DNA from 2 places in the Pseudomonas sp. L-22-4S-12 genome. Region 1 is predicted to be linked to the other one. Evidence: predicted binding sites of a transcription regulator. Region 1 holds the regulator's gene; the other holds the start of a gene.
The links. The regulator sigma-54, encoded in region 1, starts transcription at its own class of promoters, with help from an activator protein. The targets are predictions, from matches to a motif close to ANTGGCATNNANNTTGCTNT.

Region 1 (14,034 bases):
CTGCATGGCGGCGATCGCCTTGGGCGACGGGCCGTAGGGGTTCTCGTTGGTATTGAGCTTGACCAGCTTGGCCAGTTTCGGCTGCTCACCCGGCACGTAGGGCACCAGGTCCTTGACGAAGGGGCTCCAGAATTTGCTCATCTGCCCTTCTCTCCTCGATTCTTGAGTAAGGCGCGCGCGGCGCGCCTGCGAAAATTCAGTTCTTGATGCGGTACTCGGCGCTGCGCGCATGCGCAGTCAGCGACTCGCCGCGGGCCAGCACGCTGGCGACCTTGCCCAGCTCCGACGCACCTTCTGCCGAGCAGTGGATGATCGACGAGCGCTTCTGGAAGTCGTACACGCCCAGCGGCGAGGAGTAGCGCGCGGTGCCGGAGGTCGGCAACACGTGGTTGGGCCCGGCGCAGTAATCGCCCAGCGCTTCCGCGGTGTAGCGGCCCATAAAGATCGCGCCGGCATGGCGGATCAGCGGCAGATACTGCTCGGGGTTTTCCACCGACAGCTCCAGGTGCTCCGGGGCGATGCGGTTTGCCACCTCGATGGCCTGGGCCATATCGGCGACCTGGATCAGCGCGCCGCGGCCTTCGAGAGAAGTGCGGGCAATCGTTTCGCGCTCCAGGGTCGGCAGCAGCTTGGCGATGCTTGCGGCGACGCGGTCGAGGAAGGCCGCATCCGGGCTAACCAGGATCGACTGGGCGTCTTCGTCGTGCTCGGCCTGGGAGAACAGGTCCATGGCGATCCAGTCCGGATCGGTCTGGCCGTCGCACACCACGAGGATTTCCGACGGCCCGGCGATCATGTCGATGCCGACCTTGCCGAACACGTGGCGCTTGGCGGTGGCCACATAGATATTGCCCGGCCCGACTATCTTGTCCACCGGCGGCACGCTCTCGGTGCCATAGGCCAGCGCGGCCACGGCCTGGGCACCACCGATGGTGAATACCCGGTCGACGCCGGCGATGCAGGCGGCGGCGAGGACGATCTCGTTGATCTCGCCGCGCGGGGTCGGCACCACCATCACCACTTCCGGCACGCCGGCGACCTTGGCCGGGATGGCGTTCATCAGCACCGACGACGGATAGGACGCCTTGCCGCCCGGCACATAGAGGCCGGCGCGGTCCAGCGGGGTGACCTTCTGCCCCAGCACCGTGCCGTCGGGCTCAAGGTAGGTCCAGGAATCCTGCTTCTGCCGCTCGTGGTACAGGCGCACGCGCTCGGCAGCCTTTTCCAGGGCGCTGCGCTGCTCGGGGGTGATGCGGGTCAGGGCCAGCTCCAGGCGCTCGCGCGGCAGGATCAGGTCGGCCATGGCGGCGACGTCCAGGCCGTCGAACTGCTTGGTGTACTCGACCAGGGCGGCATCGCCCCTGCTGCGCACGGCCTGGATGATCTCCAGCACGCGCTGGTTGACCGCGTCGTCCGACACGCTTTCCCAGCTCAGCAGATGATCCAGATGACGAGCGAAGTCCTGGTCGGCGGCGTTGAGTCGGCGGATGGCGATAGGTACGGTCATAGCGGGCCTCATGATTGGCAAATGCTCAGGCGCCCGTAGAGTACCAGCCGCTCCGCGCGGGCACCTGAGAATTCTGGCTATGACACGGATAGGCGGGCGCGACGCGATGTCGCGCTAGGGGTGTCAGCTGGGGTGTCGCGACTCGACGGCGGCACGCAGGGTATCGATCAGCGCCTGGATGCGACTGTGCTGCATCTTCATCGACGCCTTGTTGACGATCAGCCGCGAGCTGATGGTGGCGATCAGCTCCTGGGCTTCCAGGCCGTTGGCACGCAGGGTATTGCCGGTATCGACCACGTCGATGATCTTGTCGGCCAGACCGACCAGCGGTGCCAGCTCCATGGAACCGTACAGCTTGATCACCTCGACCTGGCGGCCCTGCTCGGCGTAGTAGCGCTTGGCCACGTTGACGAACTTGGTGGCCACGCGCAGGCGGCCTTTCGGCTCCGGCGCGCCGACCTTGCCGGCGGTCATCAGCTTGCATTTGGCGATCTGCAGGTCCAGCGGCTCGTAGAGCTGGCCGCCGTACTCGAGCAGCACGTCCTTGCCGGCCACGCCGATATCGGCCGCGCCATGCTCGACATAGGTCGGCACGTCGGTGGCGCGGACGATCAGCAGCTGCACATCTTCCTGGGTGGTGGGGATGATCAGCTTGCGGCTCTTTTCCGGGTTCTCGGTGGGCACGATGCCGGCTTCGGCCAGCAACGGCAGGGTGTCATCGAGAATACGGCCTTTGGACAGGGCGATGGTCAGCATGAAGCGGTTTCCTTAGAACAATGACCAGCCCGTTCGGGCTGGCTGTTGGGCTTCGCCAAGCTCAGCCCAACCTAGCCCGGCACGCGGCGGATCTTGGCGCCCAGCAGCTGCAGTTTCTCTTCGATGCACTCGTAACCACGGTCGATGTGGTAGATGCGGTCGATCAGGGTTTCGCCTTCGGCCACCAGGGCGGCAATCACCAGGCTGGCGGACGCGCGCAGGTCGGTGGCCATCACCGGGGCGCCCTTGAGCTGTGGCACGCCGGTGACGATGGCGGTGTTGCCCTCGACCAGGATCTGCGCGCCCATGCGGTTCATCTCGTAGACGTGCATGAAGCGGTTCTCGAACACGGTCTCGATGACGGTGCCGGTACCCTCGGCGATGGCGTTGAGGGAGATGAACTGGGCCTGCATGTCGGTCGGGAAGGCCGGGTACGGCGCGGTGCGCACGTTGACCGCCTTCGGCCGCTTGCCCTTCATGTCCAGCTCGATCCAGTCCTTGCCGGTGGTGATCTCGGCGCCCGCTTCCTGCAGCTTCGACAGTACCGCCTCGAGAATGGTCGGATCGGTGTCCTTGAGCTTGACCCGGCCACCGGTGGCGGCAGCGGCCACCAGGTAGGTGCCGGTTTCGATGCGGTCGGGCATCACGCTGTAGCGACCGCCACCGAGGCGCTCGACGCCGTCGATGGTGATGGTGTCGGTACCGGCACCGCTGACCTTGCCGCCCATGGCGTTGATGAAGTTGGCCAGGTCGACCACTTCCGGCTCACGCGCGGCGTTTTCCAGCACGGTACGGCCCTTGGCCAGGGCCGCGGCCATCATGATGTTCTCGGTACCGGTCACGCTGACAATATCGAAGAAGAAGTGCGCGCCACGCAGGCCGCCTTCCGGCGCCTTGGCCTTGATGTAGCCGCCTTCGACGTCGATCTTCGCACCCATGGCTTCCAGGCCGCGGATGTGCAGGTCGACCGGACGCGAGCCGATGGCGCAACCGCCGGGCAGCGCGACTTCGGCCTCACCGAAACGGGCGACCATTGGGCCGAGCACCAGGATCGAGGCACGCATGGTCTTCACCAGCTCATAGGGCGCGACCAGGGTTTTGATGCTGCTGGCGTCGACTTCGACGCTGAGCTTCTCGTCGATCACCGGTTGCACGCCCATGCGCCCGAACAGCTCGATCATGGTGGTGATGTCGTGCAGGTGCGGCAGGTTGCACACGGTGACCGGGGTATCGGCCAGCAGGGTGGCGGCGAGAATCGGCAGGGCGGCGTTCTTCGCCCCGGAAATGCGGATTTCGCCGTCGAGGCGGATACCGCCGGTAATAATCAGTTTATCCATTGCTATCTCGCTGCCCGCAGGCTCAGGAGCGCTCGGCCCAGGCGGCCTGGCTGAAGAATTTCATGGTCACTGCGTGGATACTGCCATCGGCGATCCAGGCATTGAGGTGGGCATAGACTTGTTGCTGGCGCTTGACCGGGCTGAGGGCGGCCAGCTCATCGCTGATCAGGTTCAGCTGGAAATTGCAGCCCTCGCCTTCCACCTCGACACGGGTGTTCGGCATTTTGGCTTCCAGGAGGCTTTTTACTTCGACGGCCTGCATGCTCAACCTCGATCGGCGCATAAGGAATCATTGGCGGGCCGAGGCTCGCGGGCCGGCCATGATACAAAAAAGCCCCCCGCCTGCGAAGCCCGGATGCCGGTATCGCTGACGGAGGGCCCTGCAGCCTGCGCGCGAGCCGCGATGCGGCGCTCAAGCCGGCGGAACGAGCAGCTCGAGCAGGCCGGAAACCTTGGCGATTTTCTGCATGTCCGCCGGCAAGCCGCGAATGCTCAGGGTCTTGCCCGCCGCCCTGGCATCGCGCAGAAAGGCCAGCAGCAGCGACAGACCGACACTGCTGGACTTCTCCACCGCCGCACAGTCCAGCACCAGGTTTGCCTGCTGACTGGCCTGGATCAGCCGGCGCCCGGCCTCGCGCACGGCCGGGCCGGTGCGGTAGTCGAGCGTGCCAAGCAGCTGCAGCTCGCCGCTGTCGGCCTGGCGCACGGAGCCGCCGTTCATTGACCGGCGGCCTGCTGGCCTTCGGCGCTGTCCTTGGCCTTGGCGACCACGTCGGCCCAGCCGTCGATGGTCTTGTCCAGGTCGTTGCCGTTCTTCTGCATGCTGTCGGCGAACTGGTCGCGGAACAACTTGCCGATGTTGATGCCGTTGATGATCACGTTGCGCAGCATCCACTGGCCGTTGATCTGCACCATGGTGTAGGACACCGGGTAGATGGTGCCCTTGCTGTCCGTCACTTCCATGCCGACGCTGGCGCGCTCGGCGCCCTCGGCCTTGGCCGGCAGCACGCGGATGCCCTGGTTGTCGTATTCGAGCAGGGCATTGCCGTAGAACTGCATCAGGCTGCGCTTGAAGTTGTCCTCGAAGCGCTTCATCTGCTCGGCATTGGCCTTGCGCGAGTACTTCACGGTCATGATGCTGCGCGAGATGCCTTCGCTGTCGACCACCGGACCGAGGATGCGATCCAGCGCCGCATAGAAGTCCTGCGGGGTCTGTTTGTAGGTGGCCTTGTTGGCCTTCAGGTCGCCAAGCAGCTGATCGGTGGTCTGCTGCACCACGTCATGGGCGCTGGGCGCCGCCTGAACCAGCAACGGCAGGGCGGCGAGCATGACCAGCAGGCCGTTTCGCAGAGTCTTCAGCATGGTGAAAATCCTCATTTGCTTTCTTTATTCACCGAATTGATCAGGAACTTGCCGATCAGGTCTTCCAGCACCAGGGCCGACTGGGTGTCCTGGATCACCCCATCGCCTTTCAGCACTTCCTCTTCGCCACCGACGCTGATGCCGATGTATTTCTCGCCGAGCAGGCCGGCGGTGAGGATGGATGCGGTGGAGTCGGCCGGCAGGTTGTCGACGCGATTCTCGATTTCCATGGTCACCCGCCCGGTGTAGCTGTCGCGGTCCAGGTCGATGGCGGTGACCTTGCCGATGGTCACACCGGCCATGGTCACCTTGGCTCTGACCGTCAAACCGGCAATATTGTCGAAATTCGCGTAGAGCTTGTAGGTGTCGCCCGAACTTGCCGCGGACAGGCCACTGACTCGCAGGGCCAACAGCAGCAGGGCCAGCAATCCAGCCAGCAGGAACAGGCCGACGCCGATTTCCAGGGAGCGGCTTTGCATCAGAGATCTCCAAACATCAGGGCGGTCAGAATAAAGTCGAGGCCGAGTACGGCCAGGGAGGCATACACCACGGTCTTGGTCGTGGCGCGGCTGATGCCTTCCGAAGTGGGTTCGCAGTCATAGCCCTGGAACACGGCGATCCAGGTCACCACGAAGGCGAAGACGATGCTCTTGATCACGCCGTTGAGCACATCTTCGGTGAATTCCACACTGTTCTGCATGTTCGACCAGAACGAGCCGTCGTAGACGCCCAGCCAGTCCACCGCGACCATCGCCCCGCCCCAGATGCCGACCACGCTGAAAATGGTGGCCAGCAGCGGCATGGAGATGAAGCCGGCCCACAGGCGCGGGGCGATGATGTACTTGAGCGGGTCGACGCCGATCATTTCCAGGCTGGACAGCTGCTCGGTGGACTTCATGTTGCCGATCTCGGCGGTCAGCGCCGAACCGGCACGCCCGGCGAACAGCAAGCCGGTCACCACCGGACCCAGCTCGCGCAACAGGGTCAGGGCAACCATCTGCCCGACCGCCTGCTCCGAACCATAGCTGCTGAGGATGTTGAAGCCCTGCAGCGCCAGGACCATGCCGATGAACAGCCCGGCGACCACGATGATCGGCAACGACAGCACGCCGACCGAGTACAACTGGCGTACCAACAGCTGGAAGCCATTGCGCAGGCCGCTGCGGCCGAACAGCGAACTGAGCAGAAACAGCGACGAGCGCCCGAGGACCTGGACCACATCGATCCCGGAACGGCCCAGCAGGCGAATGCGCTCGAGCGGGGACGACTTACGCATCAACGCGCTCCCAACAAATCATCAAGGTAATCCGGCGCCGGATAGTGGAAAGGCACCGGACCATCCGGAATGCCCTGCATGAACTGCTGGATGCGCGGGTTGTCCGAATGCATCAGCTCGGCCGGAGTGCCCTGGCCGAGCACCTGGCCATCGCCCACCACATAGAGGTAGTCGGCAATGCTGGCGGTTTCCGCCAGGTCGTGGGAGACCACGATACTGGTGATGCCCAGGGCATCGTTGAGCAGGCGGATCAGGCGCACCAGCACGCCCATGGCGATCGGGTCCTGACCGACGAACGGCTCGTCATACATCAGGATCTGCGGATCCAGGGCGATCGCCCGGGCCAGCGCCACGCGGCGCTTCATGCCGCCAGACAGCTCATCCGGCATCAGCTCGTAGGCCCCGCGCAGGCCCACGGCCTGCAACTTCATCAGCACGATGTCGCGAATCATCTCGTCGGACAGGTGCGTGTGCACCCGCAGCGGAAAGGCCACGTTCTCGAACACATCGAGGTCGGTGAACAGCGCACCGCTCTGGAACAGCACACCGAACTGCTTGCGCATGTCGAACAGCTCGCTGCGCGACAGGCTCGGCAGGTTCTGCCCGTTGACCCAGACCTGGCCGCTGGCCGGCTTGAGCTGGGCCGCGATCAGGCGCAGCAGGGTGGTCTTGCCGCAACCGGAAGGCCCCATGATGCCGGTGACCTTGCCACGCGGGATGCGGATATCGACGTTGTCAAAGATGGTGCGTGCGCCACGCTTGAAGGTCAGGCCCTTCAGCTCGACGGCGTAGGCATTTTCGGCGCTCATCCAAACTCCTTGTGATACAGCCTTCCATAGGCAGACGCAGCATTCCCGAGGCGGGATAGCACGCGGCACGGGCAGGCCGAACAGGCCGCGCAATATACCACCGCAACCCCGCGCACCCAAGGCGCTGCAATGTTTTCAGGGAATTTCGCCAGCGCGCCACGCAACCTGCGATCCGCTAGAGGTGAGGCTGCGTCGCTTTCCCGTTATAATCGCCGACTTTTCTGCCGGCCACCGTGAATCCAGCCATGAGCCAGTCCACCGATCTGATCCAATCCGCCCAGCGCACCATGCGCCTCGAACTCGACGCTATCGAGGCCCTGCTGGGTCGCATCAATGGCGACTTCGTCCGCGCCTGCGAACTGATGCTGGCCTGCAAGGGCCGTATCGTGGTGGTCGGCATGGGCAAGTCCGGGCATATCGGCAACAAGATCGCCGCCACCCTGGCCAGCACCGGCACCCCGGCATTCTTCGTCCACCCGGCCGAAGCCAGCCACGGCGACATGGGCATGATCACCCGCGACGACGTGGTGCTGGCCCTGTCCAACTCCGGCTCCACCGCCGAAATCGTCACCCTGCTGCCGCTGATCAAGCGCCTCGGCATCACCCTGATCAGCATGACCGGCAACCCCGAGTCGCCGCTGGCCAAGGCCGCCGAAGTCAACCTGGATGCCCAGGTCGCCCAGGAAGCCTGCCCGCTGAACCTGGCGCCGACCTCCTCGACCACCGTCTCCCTGGTGCTCGGCGACGCCCTGGCCATCGCCCTGCTGGAAGCCCGCGGCTTCACCGCCGAAGACTTTGCCTTCTCCCACCCGGGCGGCGCGCTCGGCCGCCGCCTGCTGCTCAAGGTGGAGAACGTCATGCACAGCGGCACCCGCCTGCCACTGGTACAGCGCGGCACCAGTCTGCGCGACGCCCTGCTGGAAATGACCCGCAAGGGCCTGGGCATGACCGTGGTGGTCGAGAGCAACGGCCAGCTGGCCGGGATCTTCACCGACGGCGACCTGCGCCGCACCCTGGACAAGGGCATCGACGTGCGCGAAGCCAGCATCGACGCGGTGATGACCGTGCACGGCAAGACCGCCCGCGCCGACATGCTCGCCGCCGAGGCCCTGAAAATCATGGAAGACCACAAGATCAACGCCCTGGTCGTAGTCGATGACGAGGAGCGCCCGGTCGGCGCCCTCAACATGCACGACCTGCTGCGCGCCGGAGTGATGTAAATGAACGACGAACTGCAACAGCGCGCCAAGGCCATCAAACTGGCCATCTTCGATGTCGACGGCGTACTGACCGACGGCCGCCTGTACTTCCTCACCGATGGCAGCGAGTTCAAGACCTTCAACACCCTCGACGGCCACGGCATCAAGATGCTGATCAACTCCGGAGTGCGCACCGCCATCATCAGCGGGCGCAAGACCCCGGTGGTCGAGCGCCGCGCGCAGAACCTCGGCATCCAGCACCTGTACCAGGGCCGCGAAGACAAGCTGGTGGTGCTCGACGAACTGCTCGGCGAGCTCGGACTAAGCTACGAGCAAGTCGCCTACCTGGGTGACGACCTGCCCGACCTGCCGGTCATCCGCCGGGTCGGCCTGGGCATGGCCGTGGCCAGCGCCGACGGCTTCGTCCGCCAGCACGCCCACGGCGTCACCGCGGCACGCGGCGGCGAAGGCGCGGCGCGCGAATTCTGCGAATTGATCATGCGCGCCCAGGGCAGCCTCGAAGCCGCCCAAACCGCCTACCTCTAGGATCAGCCATGCCGGCCAAACAGCGACAACTCCTGATCTACGGCCTGATCGCCGCCCTGCTGGGCGCGATCGGCTACTGGAACATCCGCCCGGAAAGCTTCCTGGACAAGCCGACCGTTGGCGAAAGCGACAGCACCATCGACTTCTACGTGGTCAATGCGCGCACCCTGCAATACCAGGAAGACGGTCAGCTGCAGTACGAGATGACCACCGACAAGCTGGAACATATCAAGGCCAGCGACATCACCCTGCTGAGCCAGCCGGACCTGCAACTGTACCGCGGCAGCGCCTACCCCTGGCACGTGCAGAGCGCGCGGGGCGAAGTGGCGCCGCAAGGCAAGCAAGTCGAACTGATCGATGACGTGCGCGTGGCGCGCACCGATGCCAAAGGCCGCCCCACCGTGATCACCAGCAGCCGGATGACCGTATTTCCGGATGAGGAATATGCGCAAACCCGGCAAGCCGTTAGAATCGAGGCCGCCAACGGGGTGACCACGGCACAAGGAATGAAAGCGTACATGAATGACGGCCGGATCCTCCTGCTGTCCAACGTAAGAGGCCAGCATGAGGCTCGTTAACAGTTTCCCCCTCCGGACCCTCCCCCTATTGCTCATCAGCCTCGGTGCCGCGCTCGGAAGCGCCAGCACCTGGGCCCTGCCCAGCGACCGCGAGCAACCGATCCGGGTCCAGGCCGACAGCGCCGAACTGGACGACAAGCAAGGCGTGGCGGTGTACCGCGGCGGCGTGGTGATCACCCAGGGCACCCTGAAGATCACCGGCGACACCGTGACCATCACCCAGGATGCCAACGGCGACGTCGAAGTCTTCACCTCGGTGGGCAAACCGGCCTACTACGAGCAGAAACCCGCCGTGGACAAGGAAATCGTCAAGGCCTACGGCCTGACCATCCAGTACTTCGCCAGCAACGAGCGCATCGTACTGATAGACCAGGCCAAGGTAATCCAGGAAGGCAACACCTTCGAAGGCGAGAAGATCGTCTATGACACCCAGCGCCAGATCGTCAACGCCGGCCGCGCCACTGGCGCCGCCCTGAGCGCGCCGCGCCCACGCATCGACATGGTCATCCAGCCGCGCAAGAAAACCGGCCAGCCGGAGCAAGCGCAGTAATGGCAACCCTCAAAGCCCAGCATTTGGCCAAAAGCTACAAGGGCCGCCAGGTGGTACGCGACGTCAGCCTGTCCATCGACAGCGGCCAGATCGTCGGCCTGCTCGGTCCCAACGGCGCCGGCAAGACCACCTGTTTCTACATGATCGTCGGCCTGGTGCAGGCCGACCAGGGCCGCGTGCTGATCGACGATCTCGACGTCAGCCACCAGCCCATGCATGGCCGCGCCCGCGTCGGCATCGGCTACCTGCCACAGGAAGCCTCGATCTTCCGCAAGCTGACGGTAGCCGACAACATCATGGCCATCCTGGAAACCCGCAAGGATCTCGACCGCGCCGGCCGCCGCGCCGCCCTGGAGAGCCTGCTGCAGGAGTTCCACATCAGCCACATCCGCGACAACCTCGGCATGAGCCTGTCCGGCGGCGAACGCCGGCGCGTGGAAATCGCCCGCGCCCTGGCCACCGAACCCAAGTTCATCCTGCTCGACGAACCCTTCGCTGGCGTCGACCCGATCTCGGTCGGCGACATCAAGCAGATCATCCATCACCTCAAGGCCAAGGGCATCGGTGTGCTGATCACCGACCACAACGTGCGCGAGACCCTCGACATCTGCGAGACCGCCTACATTGTTAATGACGGCCAACTGATCGCCGAAGGCGATGCCGAAAGCATCCTGGCCAACCAGCTGGTTAAAGAAGTCTACCTCGGGCACGAATTCCGCCTCTGATGCAGGCGTCGCCGCACTACACGGATGTTGTCAAGCCTAGGCAAAGCCGCCAGTTTCAGGCATATAATTTGCTTATTGGCGGCGCCCCGGCGCCCTGTAGTGAATGGCGCGACTGCGCCGGCAAATAAGGTGCAAAGCTTCCTGCCATGAAACCTTCGCTAGTCCTCAAGATGGGCCAGCAGCTGACGATGACACCGCAGCTGCAACAAGCCATTCGCCTCCTCCAGCTGTCCACCCTGGACCTGCAGCAGGAAATCCAGGAAGCCCTGGAATCCAACCCCATGCTGGAACGCCAGGAAGACGGCGAAGACTTCGACAACAGCGATCCGCTGGCCGACGGCGAAGAACAGAACACCCAGGCCGCGCCCCAGGACACCTACCAGGAAACCAACAGCACGCCCGCCGATGCCATCGAGGACGGCGAGTGGAACGAACGCATCCCCAGCGAGCTGCCGGTCGATACCGCCTGGGAAGACGTCTACCAGACCAGCGCCAGCAGCCTGCCGAGCAACGACGATGACGAGTGGGACTTCACCACCCGCACCTCCGCCGGCGAGAGCCTGCAGACCCATCTGCTGTGGCAACTGAACCTGGCGCCGATGTCGGACACCGACCGCCTGATCGCCGTGACCCTGATCGACTGCATCAACGACCAGGGCTATCTGGAGGAGTCGCTCGAGGAAATCGTCGAGGCCTTCGACCCGGAAATGGACGTCGAGCTGGACGAAGTCGAAGCCGTCCTGCACCGCATCCAGAACTTCGACCCGGCCGGGGTCGGCGCCCGCGACCTGCGCGAATGCCTGCTTCTGCAGCTGCGCCAGCTGCCGGCCAGCACGCCCTGGCTGAGCGAGGCCCAGCGCCTGGCCGGCGACCACCTCGACCTGCTCGGCAGCCGCGACTACAGCCAGCTGATGCGGCGCATGAAGCTCAAGGAAGACGAGCTGCGCCAGGTCATCGAGCTGATCCAGAGCCTCAACCCGCGTCCCGGCTCGCAGATCGAAGCCAGCGAGCCGGAATACGTGGTACCGGACGTGATCGTGCGCAAGCACAACGAGCGCTGGCTGGTGGAGCTCAATCAGGAAGCGGTGCCGCGCCTGCGGGTCAACGCGCAGTACGCCGGCTTCGTCAAACGCGCCGACTCCAGTGCCGACAACACCTTCATGCGCAACCAGCTGCAGGAAGCGCGCTGGTTCATCAAGAGCCTGCAGAGCCGCAACGAAACCCTGATGAAGGTCGCCTCGCAGATCGTCGAGCACCAGCGCGGCTTTCTCGAGTACGGCGACGAGGCGATGAAGCCGCTGGTCCTGCACGACATCGCCGAGGCGGTGGGCATGCACGAGTCGACCATCTCGCGGGTCACCACGCAGAAATTCATGCACACCCCGCGCGGTATTTACGAGCTGAAATACTTCTTCTCCAGCCACGTCAGCACCTCGGAAGGCGGCGAATGCTCGTCGACGGCGATCCGCGCCATCATCAAAAAACTGGTCGCCGCGGAAAACGCGAAAAAGCCATTGAGTGACAGCAAGATCGCTGGTTTACTGGAAGCACAGGGCATTCAGGTAGCCCGTCGCACCGTCGCCAAATACCGCGAATCCCTCGGGATAGCGCCTTCGAGCGAACGCAAGCGGTTGATCTAGTCATAGACGCGACTGCTGTGACGCGGCACTGAGGGAAGGCTTTTGCAAAACTGGATACGCGCCATGCGCCCTGCCCCGCGGGGGGACTGCAGGACAGTTCTGCAAAAGCCTTCTCACGCCAGAGTGTTACGGTGGCAGGCCCGCTAGCCTGTCTCTTACACAAGGCAACAAGGAGAAGCGGTATGCAAGTCAACATCAGTGGACATCAACTGGATGTGACCGACGCCCTGCGTGACTATGTCGGGGAAAAACTCAGCCGACTGGAACGCCATTTCGACAAGATCACCAACGTGCAGGTGACCATGGCAGTCGAGAAGCTCAAGCAGAAAATCGAGGCGACCCTGCATGTTGCAGGCGGCGAAGTAGTCGCCAACGCCGAACACGACGACATGTATGCGGCGATCGACCTGCTCGCCGACAAACTCGACCGCCAACTGATCAAACACAAGGAAAAGCAGCTCGGCCGCCTGCAAGGCGCGACAGCCCGCTGACATCCCCCACCCATGATCCGACTTGAAAATATCCTGACCGCCGGCCGTTCCCTGGTGAACGTGCCGGGCGGCAGTAAGAAGCGCGTCCTCGAACAGATTGCCAACCTGGTCGCGCGCGAACTGCCCGACCTCGACTCGCAGGACATCTTCGAAAGCCTGATTGCCCGTGAAAAACTCGGTTCCACCGGGTTCGGTAACGGCATCGCCATTCCCCACTGTCGCCTGCCCGGCTGCAGCGCCCCCATCAGTGCGGTGCTGCGCCTGGATGCGCCGGTGGACTTCGACGCCATCGACGGCGCCCCGGTCGATCTGCTGTTCGTCCTGCTGGTACCCGAAGCGGCGACCGACGAACACCTGGAGCTGCTCCGCCAGATCGCCAGCATGCTCGACCGCAGCGAAGTGCGTGAGCGCTTGCGCCAGGCGTCAAGCAGCGAGAACCTCTACCAGGTGGTTGTCGACGTACAGAGCGGCCAATAGGCCAGGGTAGGACAGCGTCATGCGCCTGATCATCGTCAGCGGTCGCTCCGGCTCGGGCAAAAGCACCGCCCTCGACGTGCTCGAGGACAACGGTTTCTACTGCATCGACAACCTGCCGGCGATCCTCCTGCCGGAACTGGCCGAGCGCGCCCTGCTGCACACCGAGCTGCTGCACCCGCAGGTCGCCGTATCGATCGACGCACGCAACCTGCCCAGCCAGCTCAAGCGCTTCCCCGAACTGCTCGCCGAAGTGCGCGCCCGTCACATCGTCTGTGACGTGCTCTATCTGGATGCCGACGAAGAGACCCTGCTCAAGCGCTTTTCCGAAACCCGCCGGCGCCACCCGCTGACCAGCGAGACGCGCTCCCTCGCCGAAGCCATCCGCGACGAAGCCGCCCTGCTCAGCCCGATCACCGACCTGGCCGACCTCAAGCTCGACACCACCCACCTGAACCTCTACCAGCTGCGCGACAGCCTCAAGCTGCGCCTGCTGAACAAGCCCGAGCCCGGCACCGCGTTCCTCATCGAGTCCTTCGGCTTCAAGCGCGGCATGCCGGTGGACGCCGACCTGGTATTCGACGTGCGCTGCCTGCCCAACCCGTACTGGAAGCCCGAGCTGCGCGAAATGTCCGGGCTGGAGCAGCCGGTCGCCGACTACCTGGCCGCCCTGCCGGATGTCGAGGAGATGTACCAGGACATCCATGCCTACCTGCACAAGTGGCTGCCCCGCTTTGCTTCCAGCAATCGTTCCTACGTGACCATCGCCATTGGCTGCACCGGC
Region 2 (14,034 bases), on a different contig from region 1:
GCAGATCGCGCAGTTTGTCGGCGGTTTTCTGCAGTTGCTGCGCCTCACGGCTCAGCTGCACGGATTCGCCGCTCTTGGCGGCGCCGGCTTGTTGCTCGGCACTCGGCTGAGCCGCAGGCGGGTTGCTGCTGACGGCTTCGTTGCGGCCGCTGGACTGGGTGCTGCCGGCTCGCCCCGAATTGGCAGGGTTGGCGGCGCTGTTCAGCCGGTTGAAGTCGATGACCATGGTTCTAACCTCGGACGGTATCTGGACGCTTACAAAGCTTTTCGGCCGGATTCGTCAAAACTTTAGGGCGCATAAGTGTGCGTTGTTTAACAGTGTAGGAAATCGTCAGCTCATTGCGCTACAAGATTCATGCCTACATCTCCACCTCAACCTGCCCCGGGCCAACCACCCGGGCGCGGATCACGCGCTGCGAGCGCTGGTTGCGTACGCTGATCTGTTGCCCGAGAACCCCGTCGGACAAGGCCTCGCCGGGCATTCGCACGTTGATGGCGCCGCTGCGCGCGCTGATCACCACCTGGTCGCCGCGGCGGATCGATTCGGCCAGCTGCAGGCTGGACGGAGTCAGGACCTGGTCGGTTTGCAGGGGGCGCGTCAGTTTTTTGCCGATGGCCTGCTCGGCGCTGGTCAGGTAGCCGCGGCTCAGCGGGCCGACATCCTGCTCGATCAGCGCGACGTCGGCCGGCCCCAGTACGGCCTCGCGCTTGAGCGGGCGGGTGGCCACGACGACTTCGCGAAACAGGCGGACCTGGGCCGGCACGAATACCGTCCAGGGCGTGCTGCCTTCGCAGCTGACTCGCACGGTTACCCGGCCGACCGGCTGGGCGGGGCTTTCCAGCGCCTGGTTCAGGTCGCTGTCGCAGGCGGCCAGGCGCAGGCGCGGGTCGAGCGGGTTCACGCGGATCTCGTAGCGCGCCTGGATCTCGCTGCGCTGCAAATAGTCTTCCACGGTGAACTCAAGAAAGCCTTCGGTGGCGCCGATAAGTTCTTCGGGCAAGGTTGTCGCTGCGCCATGCAGCGAGCTGTAGCCGGCTAGGCATAAAGCAGGTAAAACACCAGCCAGTTTGCGGCGTTTTGCCATCCGGTGTCGGAAAAGCGTCGTTATTGCGTTCATGCTCTGTGCAAAGCAAGGCCCGTGCCGCCTGCTACGCTAGAGCGGAACGCCAGGTAACACACAATAAAAGGAGTCTGGGCATGGCCGGAGTATTGGACTCGGTTAACCAGCGTACCCAGTTAGTCGGGCAGAACCGCCTGGAGTTGCTGCTGTTCCGTCTCGACGGGCCGCAGCTATACGGCATCAACGTGTTCAAGGTGAAGGAGGTGCTGCAGTGCCCCAAGCTCACCATCATGCCCAAGTCGAGTCCGGTGGTGCGTGGGGTGGCCAACATCCGTGGCGGCACCATTCCGATTCTCGATCTGTCCCTGGCCACCGGCCGCAGAGGGCTGGATGACCTGAAGAACAGCTTCGTCATCATTACCGAATACAACACCAAGGTTCAGGGCTTTCTGGTGCGCTCGGTCGAGCGCATCGTCAACATGAACTGGGAGGAGATCCATCCGCCACCCAAGGGCACCGGGCGCGATCACTACCTGACCGCGGTGACCCGGCTGGACCAGCAATTGGTGGAAATCATCGACGTGGAGAAGATCCTCGCCGAGGTGGCGCCCATGTCGGAGGCGATTTCCGAGGGAGTGGTGGATGTCGAGACCCAGGCCAAGGCGGTGTCCAAGCGGGTGCTGATCTGCGACGACTCCTCGGTTGCGCGCAAGCAGGTCACCCGCTGCCTGGAGAGCGTCGGCGTCGAGGTGGTGGCGCTGAACGATGGCCGCCAGGCCTACGACTACCTGCACAAAATGGTGGAGGAGGGCAGGCAGCCGGCTGAGGAATTCCTCATGCTGATTTCCGATATCGAGATGCCGGAGATGGACGGCTATACGCTCACCGCGGAAATTCGTTCGGATCCGCGGATGCAGAAGCTGCATGTGATTCTGCATACTTCGCTGTCCGGGGTGTTCAACCAGGCGATGGTGAAGAAGGTCGGTGCGGACGATTTCCTGGCGAAGTTCCGTCCGGATGACCTGGCTTCCCGCGTGGTGGAGCGAATCCGCAGTGCGGACGGCAACTGAGGCGCTGGCCTTCAGGGATTTTTATGTATGGTGAGGCGGCATTAGTGTCTTCAGGAAATTTGGATTTCGAGCAGTTCCGGACCTTTCTGGAAAAGGCCTGCGGCATTTTATTGGGCAGCAACAAGCAGTATCTGGTTTCCAGCCGCCTCAACAAGTTGATGGAACAACAAGGCATCAAGTCCCTCGGCGAGCTCGTGCAGAAAATGCAGGCGCAGCCGCGCGGCGGCCTGCGCGAGCAGGTGGTCGATGCGATGACCACCAACGAAACCCTGTGGTTTCGCGACACCTATCCCTTCGAGGTGCTGAAGAACAAGGTGCTGCCCGAGATGATCAAGGCGGCGCCGAACCAGCGCCTGCGCATCTGGTCGGCGGCCTGTTCTTCGGGGCAGGAACCTTACTCGCTGTCGATGGCCATCGATGAGTTCGAAAAGACCAACCTGGGGCAGTTGAAGGCGGGGGTGCAGATCGTTGCCACCGACCTTTCCCCGTCGATGCTGGCCAACTGCAAGTCCGGCGAGTACGACAGCCTGGCGATGGGCCGCGGGCTGTCGCAGGAGCGCTTGCAGCGCTATTTCGACCCCAAGGGCCCGGGACGCTGGGCGATCAAGGCGCCGATCAAGAGCCGCGTCGAGTTTCGCGCCCTCAACCTGCTCGACAGCTATGCCAGCCTGGGCAAGTTCGACATCGTGTTCTGCCGCAACGTGCTGATCTATTTCTCCGCCGAGGTGAAGAAGGACATCCTCACGCGCATCCATGCCACGCTGAAGCCGGGGGGCTACCTGTTCCTCGGTGCGTCCGAAGCGCTCAACGCGCTGCCGGATCTGTATCAGATGGTGCAGTGCAGCCCGGGGATCATCTACAAGGTGAAATAAGGCGCGTGCAACGCTCCAGCAAACGGGAGGCCAATGGCCTCCCGTTTTCGTTTGTGGCGGCAAGCGGCCTTGCCGGGCTTTGCCGCTTGCCCTGTCGGGAGCGGAAAAGCTTTGCCGCTTGCCGCTTTGTTTGCCGGCAAAATGTTAATAAGCCATTGAAAAATAACGATAAATAAAGTTGGCATAGCCTTTGCTGTATATCTGGCACGGCACCACCAGATCGCCCAACGGCAAAGGTTCAAGGTCATGAGCATCAGCTTCGATAACGCACTCGGCATCCACGAAAAGGCCCTCGGCTTTCGCGCTCAGCGTGCCGAAGTGCTGGCCAGCAATATCGCCAACGCCGATACGCCGAACTACCAGGCGCGCGATCTGGATTTCGCCGCGGTGCTGGCCGAGCAGAGCGCCAAGGGCGCGCGCCAGTCGGTCGGCCTGCAGCGCACCGATAGCCAGCACATCGCCGGCGAAGGCATCCAGTTGGCCGATCCGGCGCTGCGCTTCCGCACCCCGTTCCACCCGTCCATCGACCAGAACACCGTCGACATCCAGCAGGAGCAGTCCAACTACGCCGAGAACGCGGTGCAGTTCCAGGCCAGCTTCACCCTGCTCAACAGCAAATTCAAAGGGCTGGTCAGCGCCCTGCGCGGCGAATAAGGGAGATACCTAGCATGTCACTCGCCAGTGTTTTCAATATCGCCGGAACCGGCATGAGCGCCCAGAGCACTCGCCTGAACACCATCTCCAGCAACATCGCCAACGCCGAGACGGTGTCTTCCAGCATCAACCAGACCTACCGCGCGCGCCACCCGGTGTTCGCCACCATGTTCGAGTCGAGCATGCAGGGTGATCGCGGTTCGCTGTTCGTCGACCAGGATGAGGCCGGGCGCGGGGTGCAGGTGCTGGGCATCGTCGAGGACCAGAGCAGCCTGATGCCGCGCTACGAGCCGAACCATCCGGCAGCCGACGAGAAGGGCTACGTGTACTACCCGAACGTCAACGTGGTCGAGGAAATGGCCGACATGATTTCTGCCAGTCGCGCCTTCCAGACCAACGTGGAAATGATGAACACCGCCAAGCAGATGATGCAGCGCGTACTGACCCTGGGCCAGTAAGCCGCGAACGAGGAGCGAGAAAATGAGCGTTAGTGGCGTCAGTTCGGCCCTGGACCAGTACCAGATCAAGCAGGACACCACGCAGAACAAGGAACTGGGCAAGAACGAGTTCCTCAACCTGCTGGTGGCCCAGTTGAACAACCAGAACCCGCTGGAGCCCCAGGGCAACGGCGAGTTCATTGCCCAGCTGGCGCAGTTCAGCCAGGTCGAGGGCATCGAGAAGCTCAATACCAGCATGGGCTCGCTGCTGTCCGGCTACCAGTCGTCGCAGGCGCTGCAGGCCTCCTCCTTGGTCGGGCGCAAGGTCATAGTGCCGACCGACAAGGCCGTGGTGGATACCGCGGAAACCTTCAAGGCCAGCCTGGTTCTGCCGGTCACCAGCAGCAACGTCTACGTCAACGTCTACGACAGCACGGGCGCCACGGTGAACCGGGTCAACCTGGGGCAGCAGTCGGCCGGCAATGTCAGCTTCATGTGGGACGGCAAGGATGCCAGCGGCAAAGTCATGCCGCCCGGCACCTACAAGTTCGAGGCGCAGGCCAGCTATGCCGACGGCCCCAAGGCGCTGTACACCATGCTGCCCGCCAACGTCGACAGCGTCACCCTGGGCCAGAACGGCGGTGAGCTGACACTCAATCTTGCCGGCCTGGGCAGCGTGCCGCTGTCGCAGGTTCAGGTCATCGGTCAATAACGCACAGATCGTAAGCGCCGGCAGTAACGGCAAAGGAGTATTCCATGGCTTTCAATATCGGGCTCAGCGGTCTGCGCGCAGCCACCAGTGATCTCAACGTCACCGGCAACAACATCGCCAACGCCGGCACCGCCGGCTTCAAGCAGTCGCGCGCCGAGTTTGCCGACGTGTATGCCGCCTCGGTGCTGGGCACCGGCTCCAACCCCCAGGGCAGCGGCGTGCTGCTGGGCGATGTGTCGCAACTGTTCAACCAGGGCAACATCAACTACACGCAGAACGCCCTGGACCTGGCCATCAACGGCAACGGCTTCTTCCAGGTTAGTAACAACGGTGCGTTGAGCTATACCCGTGCGGGCTACTTCGGCACCGATAGGGACGGTTATATCGTCGATAACTTTGGTTACAACCTGCAGGGCTATACCGTGGATGCCAACGGCGTCCTGCAGCCTGGCGTGGTTGGCGACTTGCAGGTGCAGACTGAGAGTCAGGAACCCAAGGCCACGACAAAGATCGATCAGATATTCAACCTCAACTCGACCAACAGCGTGCCGGCCAACACGCCGTTCGATCCGACCGATCCGACCACCTACAACTCGTCCACTTCGACCAACATCTATGACTCCCAGGGCAACGCACACGTCCTCACGCAGTACTTCGTCAAAAGTGATGCGAACGAGTGGCAGATGAATATCCTGATCGATGGTCGCAGCCCTTCCGTCCCGACCGCCGCCGCACCGGCCGGAACCGAGCCGGACCGCTACCAGCTGAGCTTCGATGCGGCCGGGCAGATCAGCTCGCTGGCACCCATTACCGACATCACCACCACCCCGCCCACCGTCGGAGCCCCGATTACACCGGCTGGGCAGTTCACCATCGCGACCTGGAACCCGGCAGCGCCTGACACCAGTTCGCCCACCGGCTGGTCGCTCAATGGGGCGAATAGCAACCCGGGTGGTTTCACTTTCGACATGCGCGGTTCCACGCAGTTTTCCAGCTCCTTTGCGGTCAATAGCGTGAGTCAGGATGGCTATACCACGGGTGAGTTGTCCGGCCTGGAAATCAGCGAGACGGGTGAGATCTTCGCCCGTTACACCAATGGTCAATCCAAGGTTCAGGGGCAGCTGGTGCTGGCCAACTTCGCCAACGTGCAGGGCCTGACGCCGGTGGGCAAGACGCAGTGGGTGCAATCCTTCGCTTCCGGCGAGCCGGTACGCAACCCACCGGGCAGCGGTACCCTGGGGGTGGTTCAGGCCGGCGCCCTGGAAGACTCCAACGTCGAGCTGTCGGACCAGCTGGTGAACCTGATCGTGGCCCAGCGCAACTACCAGGCCAACGCCAAGACCATCGAGACCGAGAGCGCGATCACCCAGACCATCATCAACCTGCGTTGATTCGCCGCCCTCTGGCGATGGCTTGCCGCCGCCGGCAAGCCATCGCCGCTGCGACCCTGCAAAGGCTCCTTCGGGAGCCTTTGCTTTTATTTAAAGTTAATAAAATCAATGGCTTGCTTTGTTTTTTGAAGAGTGGCACGGCGTTTGCTGAATAGCTTGCATTGAAGTTGCGAGCGGCAATCGCCGACCCTCGGAGAAGAACATGGACAAGATGCTCTACGTTGCCATGACGGGCGCCAGCCAGAACACCATGGCCCAGCGTGCCCATGCCAACAATCTGGCCAATATTTCCACCACCGGCTTTCATCGCGACTTCGAGCAGGCGCGCTCGATGCCGGTGTTCGGCGACACCTTTGCGGCGCGCGTGTATGCGATGACCGAGCGCCCGGGCACCGACTTCACGCCGGGCACCCTGCAGGAAACCGGACGCGATCTGGACGTGGCGGTCGATGGCCAGGGCTGGATTGCCGTGCAAGCCGCCGATGGCAGCGAAGCCTATGTGCGCACCGGCAGCCTGCAGATCGATGCCCTCGGCCAGTTGCGCACCGGCAACGGTTTGCCGGTACTGGGCAACGGCGGGCCGATTGCCGTGCCGCCGGAGCAGAAGGTGGAGATCGCCCAGGACGGCACCATCAGCATTCGCGCCCTCGGCGAGGCGCCGAACGTGATGGCCGAAGTCGACCGCATCAAGCTGGTCAACCCGGACCCGAAAACCCTGGAGAAGGGCGCCGATGGCCTGATCCGGGTCAAGGACGCGACCCAGCCGCAGCTGGCCGATGCCAATGTGCGCCTGACTTCCGGCTTCCTCGAGGCGAGCAACGTCAACGCCGTCGAAGAAATGACCGCCATGCTCTCGCTGTCCCGCCAGTTCGAACTGCACGTGAAGATGATGCGTACCGCCGAAGAAGGCGCTACGGCCATGGCACGGGTCATGCAACTCAGCTAATTACCAACGCGAAGCGCCATGAAACCGGCGCTCGAGGAGAAAGAACATGCTTCCTGCTCTCTGGGTTGCCAAAACCGGTCTGTCCGCCCAGGACATGAACCTGACCACGATTTCCAACAACCTGGCGAACGTCTCGACCACCGGGTTCAAGCGCGATCGCGCCGAGTTCGAGGACCTGCTGTACCAGATCCGCCGTCAGCCCGGCGGCCAGTCCAGCCAGGACAGCGAACTGCCCACCGGCCTGCAGCTGGGTACCGGGGTGCGCATTGCCGGCACGCAGAAGATCCACACCCAGGGCAGCCTGCAGACCACCGAGCAGCCGCTCGACCTGGCCATCAACGGCCGCGGCTTCTTCCAGGTCCTGCTGCCGGACGGCACCGTTTCCTACACCCGTGACGGCAGCTTCCACCTGGACGCCGACGGCCAGGTCGTCACCAGCCAGGGCTTTGCCCTGGAGCCGGCCATCGTCCTGCCGGCCGAAGTGCAGACCTTCACCGTCGGCGAGGACGGCACCGCTTCGGTGACCACCCTCGGCAACCCGACGCCGCAAGTGGTCGGCAACATCCAGACCGCCGACTTCGTCAACCCGGCGGGCCTGCAGGCCATCGGCAACAACCTGTTCCTGGAAACCGCGGCCAGCGGTGCCCCGCAGGTCGGCACCCCGGGCCTGACCGGTCTCGGCGTGACGCTGCAGAACACCCTGGAAAACTCCAACGTCAGCGTGGTCGAGGAACTGGTGAACATGATCACCACCCAGCGCGCCTACGAGATGAACTCCAAGGTTGTCTCCACCGCCGACCAGATGCTGTCCTTTATTACCCAGAATCTTTAACGCGCGTGCCGGGCCTGACCCGGCAAGCGCCTGAAGCAACAAGAACGCCGTGAGGTAGTGGTTATGAACCGGCTGATGATTCTTCTTACCGTGCTGAGCGCCACCGTCCTGGGCGGCTGCGTGTCGCCACCGCCGAAGCCGGACGATCCCTACTACGCCCCGGTGCTGCCGCGTACCCCGCTGCCGGCTGCGCAGACCAACGGCGCCATCTACCAGGCCGGTTTCGAAACCAACCTGTACGACGACCGCAAGGCCTATCGGGTGGGCGACATCATCACCATCACCCTCAGCGAGAAGACCCAGGCGAGCAAGTCGGCCGGCTCGAAGATGGCCAAGGACAGCAGCGCCAATATCGGCCTGACCTCGCTGTTTGGCGGTGGCGTGTCGATGGATAACCCTGACAGCGACCTCAATCCTCTCGATGCGGCCAAGCTGAGCCTGGATGCCAGCTACAGCGGCAGCCGTGAAACCGAAGGCGACAGTGCCGCCGATCAGAGCAACAGCCTGTCCGGCTCGATCACCGTGACCGTCGCCGAAGTGCTGCCCAACGGCATCCTCTCCGTGCGCGGCGAGAAGTGGCTGACCCTGAACACCGGCGACGAGCTGGTGCGCATCGCCGGCATGATCCGTTCCGACGATATCGCCACCGACAACACCGTGTCCTCGACCCGGGTGGCCAATGCCCGCATCACCTACTCGGGCACCGGCGCCTTCGCCGATGCCAGCCAGCCTGGGTGGTTCGACCGTTTCTTCATGAGCCCGCTGTTCCCGTTCTGACCAGGTATCGATCATGAAGCGACTGATTTCCGTCATCTGCCTGCTGCTCGCCGCCGGCACCGTGCAGGCCGAACGCCTGAAGGATCTGGCCAGCATCCAGGGCGTGCGCAGCAACCAGCTGATCGGCTACGGCCTGGTGGTCGGCCTCAACGGCACCGGCGACCAGACCACGCAGACCCCGTTCACCCTGCAGACCTTCAACAACATGCTGGCGCAGTTCGGCATCAAGGTGCCGCCCGGTGGCGGCAACGTGCAGCTGAAGAACGTCGCGGCAGTGTCCATCCACGCCGAGCTGCCGCCGTTCGCCAAGCCGGGGCAGACCATCGACGTGACCATTTCCTCGATCGGCAACGCCAAGAGCCTGCGCGGCGGCAGCCTGCTGCTGGCGCCGCTGAAGGGCATCGACGGCAACGTCTATGCCGTGGCCCAGGGCAACCTGGTGGTCGGCGGCTTCGATGCCGGCGGCGCCGATGGTTCGCGGATCACCGTCAACGTTCCGTCGGCCGGGCGCATTCCGGCCGGGGCCACGGTGGAGCGGCCGGTGCCGAGCGGCTTCGAGCAGGGCAACAGCCTGACCCTCAACCTCAACCGCCCGGACTTCACCACGGCGAAGAACATCGTCGACCAGCTCAACGGCCTGCTCGGCCCGGGCGTGGCCCAGGCCATCGATGGCGGCTCGATCCGCGTCAGCGCGCCGCTGGACCCGAACCAGCGCGTCGATTACCTGTCGGTGCTGGAAAACATCGAGGTCGAGGCGGGGCAGGCGGTGGCCAAGGTCATCATCAACTCGCGCACCGGCACCATCGTCATCGGCCAGAACGTACGCGTGCAGCCGGCCGCGGTGACCCACGGCAGCCTGACCGTGACCATCACCGAAGACCCGATCGTCAGCCAGCCCGAGGCGTTCTCCGGCGGGCAGACCGCCGTGGTGCCGAACTCCAAGATCGATGCGGTGCAGGAGGCCAAGCCGATGTTCAAGTTCGGCCCCGGTACCACCCTGGATGAAATCGTCCGCGCGGTGAACCAGGTCGGCGCCGCCCCTTCCGACCTGATGGCCATCCTGGAGGCGCTCAAGCAAGCCGGCGCCCTGCAGGCTGACCTGATCGTGATCTGACGGAGGCGGCCATGGATTCCCGACTTTCAGCCGGCCTCACCGGCGGCAAGCCATTCGACAGCGGTGCCTACACCGACCTGAACCGGCTCAACCAGTTCAAGGTCAACGGCGACAGCGACGGCAACATCAAGAAGGTGGCGCAGGAGTTCGAGTCGCTGTTCCTCAACGAGATGATGAAGGCCATGCGCTCGGCGAACGCGGTATTCGCCGAAGGCAACTTCATGAACAGCAACGAGAGCAAGACCTATCAGGACATGCACGACCAGCAGCTGGCCGTGACCCTGTCCAAGAGCGGCGGCGGCATCGGCCTGGCCGATGTGCTGGAGCGCCAGCTGTCGAAGATGAAGGGGCCCAGCGAGCGGCCCAACCCGTTTGCCAAGGTGGTCGAACAGGCCGCCGTCGCGGCCGTCCCGCAAGGCTTCAAGGACGAGGCGGGGGGCGTGCGCGACGACTCCGAGCTGCTCAACCAGCGCCGCCTGAGCCTGCCGGGCAAGCTCACCGATCGCCTGCTGGCGGGCATCGTGCCGGCCGGCAGCGAGGCCGACACGCAGCCGCTGGCGGCTGCCGACTGGTTGCCGAACAAGGCCGCCAAGAGCGACGAACGCCAAACGCTGAACCTGCAAGACAGCGACGCCCTCAGCGGTCGGCGCCTGGCCCAGCCGCCGCTGGCGCCGGGCAAGTCGGCGTTCCAGTCGGCCGAGGAATTCATCGCCACCATGCTGCCGATGGCCGAACAGGCGGCGCAGAAGATCGGCGTCGATGCCCGTTACCTGGTGGCCCAGGCCGCCCTGGAAACCGGCTGGGGCAAGTCGATCATTCGCCAGCAGGATGGCTCCAGCAGCCACAACCTGTTCGGCATCAAGAGCCATGGCTCCTGGCAGGGCGAGTCGGCGCGGATGCTGACCACCGAGTACAAGGGCGGCGAGGCGGTCAAGGAGGCGGCGTCGTTCCGTGCCTACGACTCCTACCAGCAGAGCTTCAACGACTATGTGAGCTTCCTGCAGGGCAACGGCCGCTATCAGGATGCGCTGGCCGCAACCGACAACCCGGAGCGCTTCGTGCGCGAACTGCAGGAGGCCGGTTATGCCACCGACCCGCAGTACGCCCGCAAGATTGCCCAGATTGCCCGCAAGATGCAGACCTACCAGGCGGTAGCGTCCGTCGACGTCGCGACCACTAGGACCTGAGACTGAGATATGGCTGACCTACTGAATATTGGCCTGTCCGGGCTGGCGGCGAACAAGACCTCGCTGGCGGTCACCGGCCACAACATCAGCAACGTCAACACCCCCGGCTTTTCCCGCCAGGACACGGTGCAGGCCACGCGCATCCCGCAATTCAGCGGCGCTGGCTACATAGGTTCGGGCACCACGCTGACCGACGTTCGCCGCAGCTACAGTGAGTTTCTGACTACCCAGGTGCGCACCAGTACGGCGCTGAGCAGTGACGTGGAGGCTTACAGGAGTCAGATCGAGCAGCTCGACTCGTTGTTGGCCGGCACTACCACCGGCATCACGCCCTCGTTGCAGAAGTTCTTCTCCTCGTTGCAGACCGCCGCCGAAGACCCGGCCAACATTCCGGCGCGGCAGCTGGTGCTGTCCGAGGCGGAAGGCCTGGCCCGGCGCTTCAATACCGTCTACGACCGCATCAACGAGCAGAACGAGTTCATCAACAAGCAGATGGTGGCGGTCAGCGACCAGGTCAATCGCCTGGCGACCTCGGTCGCCAGCTATAACGAAGCCATTGCCGTGGCCGCGGCCAACGGCCAGCAGCCCAACGACCTGCTGGACGCCCGCGAAGAGGCGATCCGCCAACTGTCCACCTACGTCGGCGTGACGGTGGTGGCGCAGGATGACAGTTCGGTCAACCTGTTCGTCGGCTCCGGCCAGCCGCTGGTGGTGGGTAGCACCACCAGTCGCCTGGAAGTGGTGCCGGGGCAGGGCGACCCGACCCGCTTCGAGGTGAATTTTGTCAGTGGCGGTTCCAGCCAGGGCATCACCTCCCTGTTGACCGGCGGCGAGCTGGGCGGCTTGATCCGCTACCGCGCCGAGACCCTGGACCCGACCCTCAACTCGCTCGGCCGGCTGGCGCTGGCGGTCAGCGACCAGGTCAATACCCAGCTCGGCCAGGGCCTGGACTTGAAGGGGCAGGTGGGTACCGCACTGTTCGGCGACTTCAACGATGCGGCGCTGGCGGCGCTGCGGGTGCGGGCGTTCTCGACCAATACCGGCAACGTCCAGCCGGCGCTGAACATCACCGACAGCAGCGTACTGACCACCAGCGACTATCGCCTGGAATATGACGGCACCAACTACACGGCACGGAGGTTAAGCGATGGCGAGGCCATGACGCTGACTCCTGCGGGCCCCTACACCTATCCGCAAACCCTGACCTTCACCGATGCGGCCGGTCGCGACCAGGGCTTCGAACTGGTCATCGATAGCGCGCCGGCGGCTGGCGACAAGTTCCTGCTGCAGCCCACCCGGCGTGGTGCTACCAGCATCTCGACGGTGCTGGATCAGCCCGATCAGCTGGCCTTTGCCGCGCCCCTGCGCTCCGAGGCCAACCTGCAGAACCGCGGCAATGCAGTGATCGGTCAGCCCTCCATCGACAACGTCCAGGATCCGCTGGTTCCGGCGGATCTGCAGGCGCTATCGCCGCTGACCATGACCTATGCCGGGCCGGTTGCGCCGGCCACCACGGGGACGCTGACCCTGAGCGCGCCAGCAGGCGTCACCGTTTCGCCGGCTACCCTGAGCATCACTCCGGGGCAGAGCAACACCCTGAGCTACACGATCACTTCTGCTGGCAGCACGCTGGAGGTCTCGCAGGCTTTCAGCGGTCGCCCGGAAACTGGTGACACCTTCAACCTCGGTTTCAACCAGAACGGCGTCTCCGACAACCGCAACGCCCTGAAACTGGTGGACCTGCAGAGCAAGCAGACCGTTGGCGTGGACAAGACGGTGGGCATCGCCACCGGTGTCAGCTTCACCGATGGCTATGGCGACCTGGTCGAGCGGGTCGGCACCCTGACCGCCCAGGCCCGCCAGGACAGCGAGGCCACCGGTGCCATCCTCAAACAGGCCACCGACAACCGCGACTCGCTGTCGGCGGTCAACCTCGACGAGGAAGCCGCCAACCTGATCAAGTTCGAGCAGTACTACAACGCGTCGGCGCAGATCATTCAAGTTGCCCGCTCTTTGTTCGATACCCTGATCAACACCTTCAGGTAAGCCGTAGGGTGTGCGGGGCCGCCTAGGCCGTGCGCACCAATGAACCGCCCGGTGCGCACGGCGCACCCTACAGAATCCACCGGGGCCCGCCGGTTGCAGCAAGAGGCTCAAGCATGCGCATCTCCACCATCCAGGCGTTCAACAACGGCGTGCAGGGCCTGCAGCGCAACTATGCCAGCGTTACCCGCACCCAGGAGCAGATCAGCACCGGCAATCGCATCCTTACCCCAGCCGATGATCCGGTAGCCTCGGTACGCCTGCTGCAGCTGGAACAGCAGCAGAACGTGCTGACTCAGTACAAGGACAACCTCACGGCGGCGGACAACAGCCTGACCCAGGAGGAAGCCACCCTCAACTCGGTCAATACCATCCTCCAGCGTGTACGCGAGCTGGCGGTGCAGGCTGGCAATGGCGGGCTCAGCCAGGCGGACCGGCAGTCCATCGCCGCGGAACTGGGCGAGCGCGAGGGCGAGCTGCTCGGCCTGATGAACACGCGTAACGCCCGCGGCGAGTACCTGTTCGCCGGGTTCCAGGGCAAGACCCAGCCTTTTGTGCGCCAGGCCGATGGCTCCTACAGCTATGAGGGCGACGAGGGGCAGCGCAAACTGCAGGTGGCCAGTTCGCTGGATCTGGCGATCAGCGACAGCGGCAAGAAGATTTTTGAGAACGTCACCAATGCCGGGCGCGTGGACAGCGCGCTTACCGTGAGTCCTGCCGGTTCTACCCTGAGCGTTTCTGCGCCCCTGGTGCAGGATGAAGTGGCGTTCGCTGCAGCCCCGCCGAACAACTTCCCGGCGGCAGGCATCCAGATCGTCTTCGGCAATCCTGATGCCAGCAGTTACGAGGTGTTCGAGATCGGCGTTCCGGCCCCGGTGCTGGCCAATGGCAAGCTGGATGATGACCCGGGCAACAGCGATCAGCTGGTGTTTCGTGGT

Region 2: a site for sigma-54 is predicted at 3,181-3,200, ahead of flgB (flagellar basal body rod protein FlgB). Genes of this name have one in related genera too.

The regions. Positions count from the first base shown of each region.
Region 1 covers NZ_WELL01000001.1:1,309,106-1,323,139, reverse strand. The annotation lists gene hisC (histidinol-phosphate transaminase) at 1-141, opposite strand, end outside; gene hisD (histidinol dehydrogenase) at 197-1,507, opposite strand; gene hisG (ATP phosphoribosyltransferase) at 1,631-2,263, opposite strand; gene murA (UDP-N-acetylglucosamine 1-carboxyvinyltransferase) at 2,335-3,600, opposite strand; gene F3I16_RS05970 (BolA family protein) at 3,623-3,862, opposite strand; gene F3I16_RS05965 (lipid asymmetry maintenance protein MlaB) at 4,013-4,321, opposite strand; gene F3I16_RS05960 (phospholipid-binding protein MlaC) at 4,318-4,962, opposite strand; gene mlaD (outer membrane lipid asymmetry maintenance protein MlaD) at 4,974-5,441, opposite strand; gene mlaE (lipid asymmetry maintenance ABC transporter permease subunit MlaE) at 5,441-6,238, opposite strand; gene F3I16_RS05945 (ABC transporter ATP-binding protein) at 6,238-7,047, opposite strand; gene F3I16_RS05940 (KpsF/GutQ family sugar-phosphate isomerase) at 7,293-8,267, shown strand; gene F3I16_RS05935 (HAD family hydrolase) at 8,268-8,792, shown strand; gene lptC (LPS export ABC transporter periplasmic protein LptC) at 8,801-9,370, shown strand; gene lptA (lipopolysaccharide transport periplasmic protein LptA) at 9,357-9,920, shown strand; gene lptB (LPS export ABC transporter ATP-binding protein) at 9,920-10,645, shown strand; gene F3I16_RS05915 (RNA polymerase factor sigma-54) at 10,792-12,285, shown strand; gene hpf (ribosome hibernation-promoting factor, HPF/YfiA family) at 12,468-12,776, shown strand; gene ptsN (PTS IIA-like nitrogen regulatory protein PtsN) at 12,789-13,253, shown strand; gene rapZ (RNase adapter RapZ) at 13,273-14,034, shown strand, end outside.
Region 2 covers NZ_WELL01000004.1:234,731-248,764, reverse strand. The annotation lists gene flgM (flagellar biosynthesis anti-sigma factor FlgM) at 1-226, opposite strand, end outside; gene flgA (flagellar basal body P-ring formation chaperone FlgA) at 360-1,118, opposite strand; gene F3I16_RS12450 (chemotaxis protein CheV) at 1,199-2,131, shown strand; gene cheR (protein-glutamate O-methyltransferase CheR) at 2,176-3,003, shown strand; gene flgB (flagellar basal body rod protein FlgB) at 3,250-3,657, shown strand; gene flgC (flagellar basal body rod protein FlgC) at 3,672-4,115, shown strand; gene flgD (flagellar hook assembly protein FlgD) at 4,138-4,806, shown strand; gene flgE (flagellar hook protein FlgE) at 4,851-6,197, shown strand; gene flgF (flagellar basal-body rod protein FlgF) at 6,400-7,143, shown strand; gene flgG (flagellar basal-body rod protein FlgG) at 7,190-7,975, shown strand; gene flgH (flagellar basal body L-ring protein FlgH) at 8,039-8,752, shown strand; gene F3I16_RS12405 (flagellar basal body P-ring protein FlgI) at 8,766-9,866, shown strand; gene flgJ (flagellar assembly peptidoglycan hydrolase FlgJ) at 9,878-11,053, shown strand; gene flgK (flagellar hook-associated protein FlgK) at 11,063-13,099, shown strand; gene flgL (flagellar hook-associated protein FlgL) at 13,213-14,034, shown strand, end outside.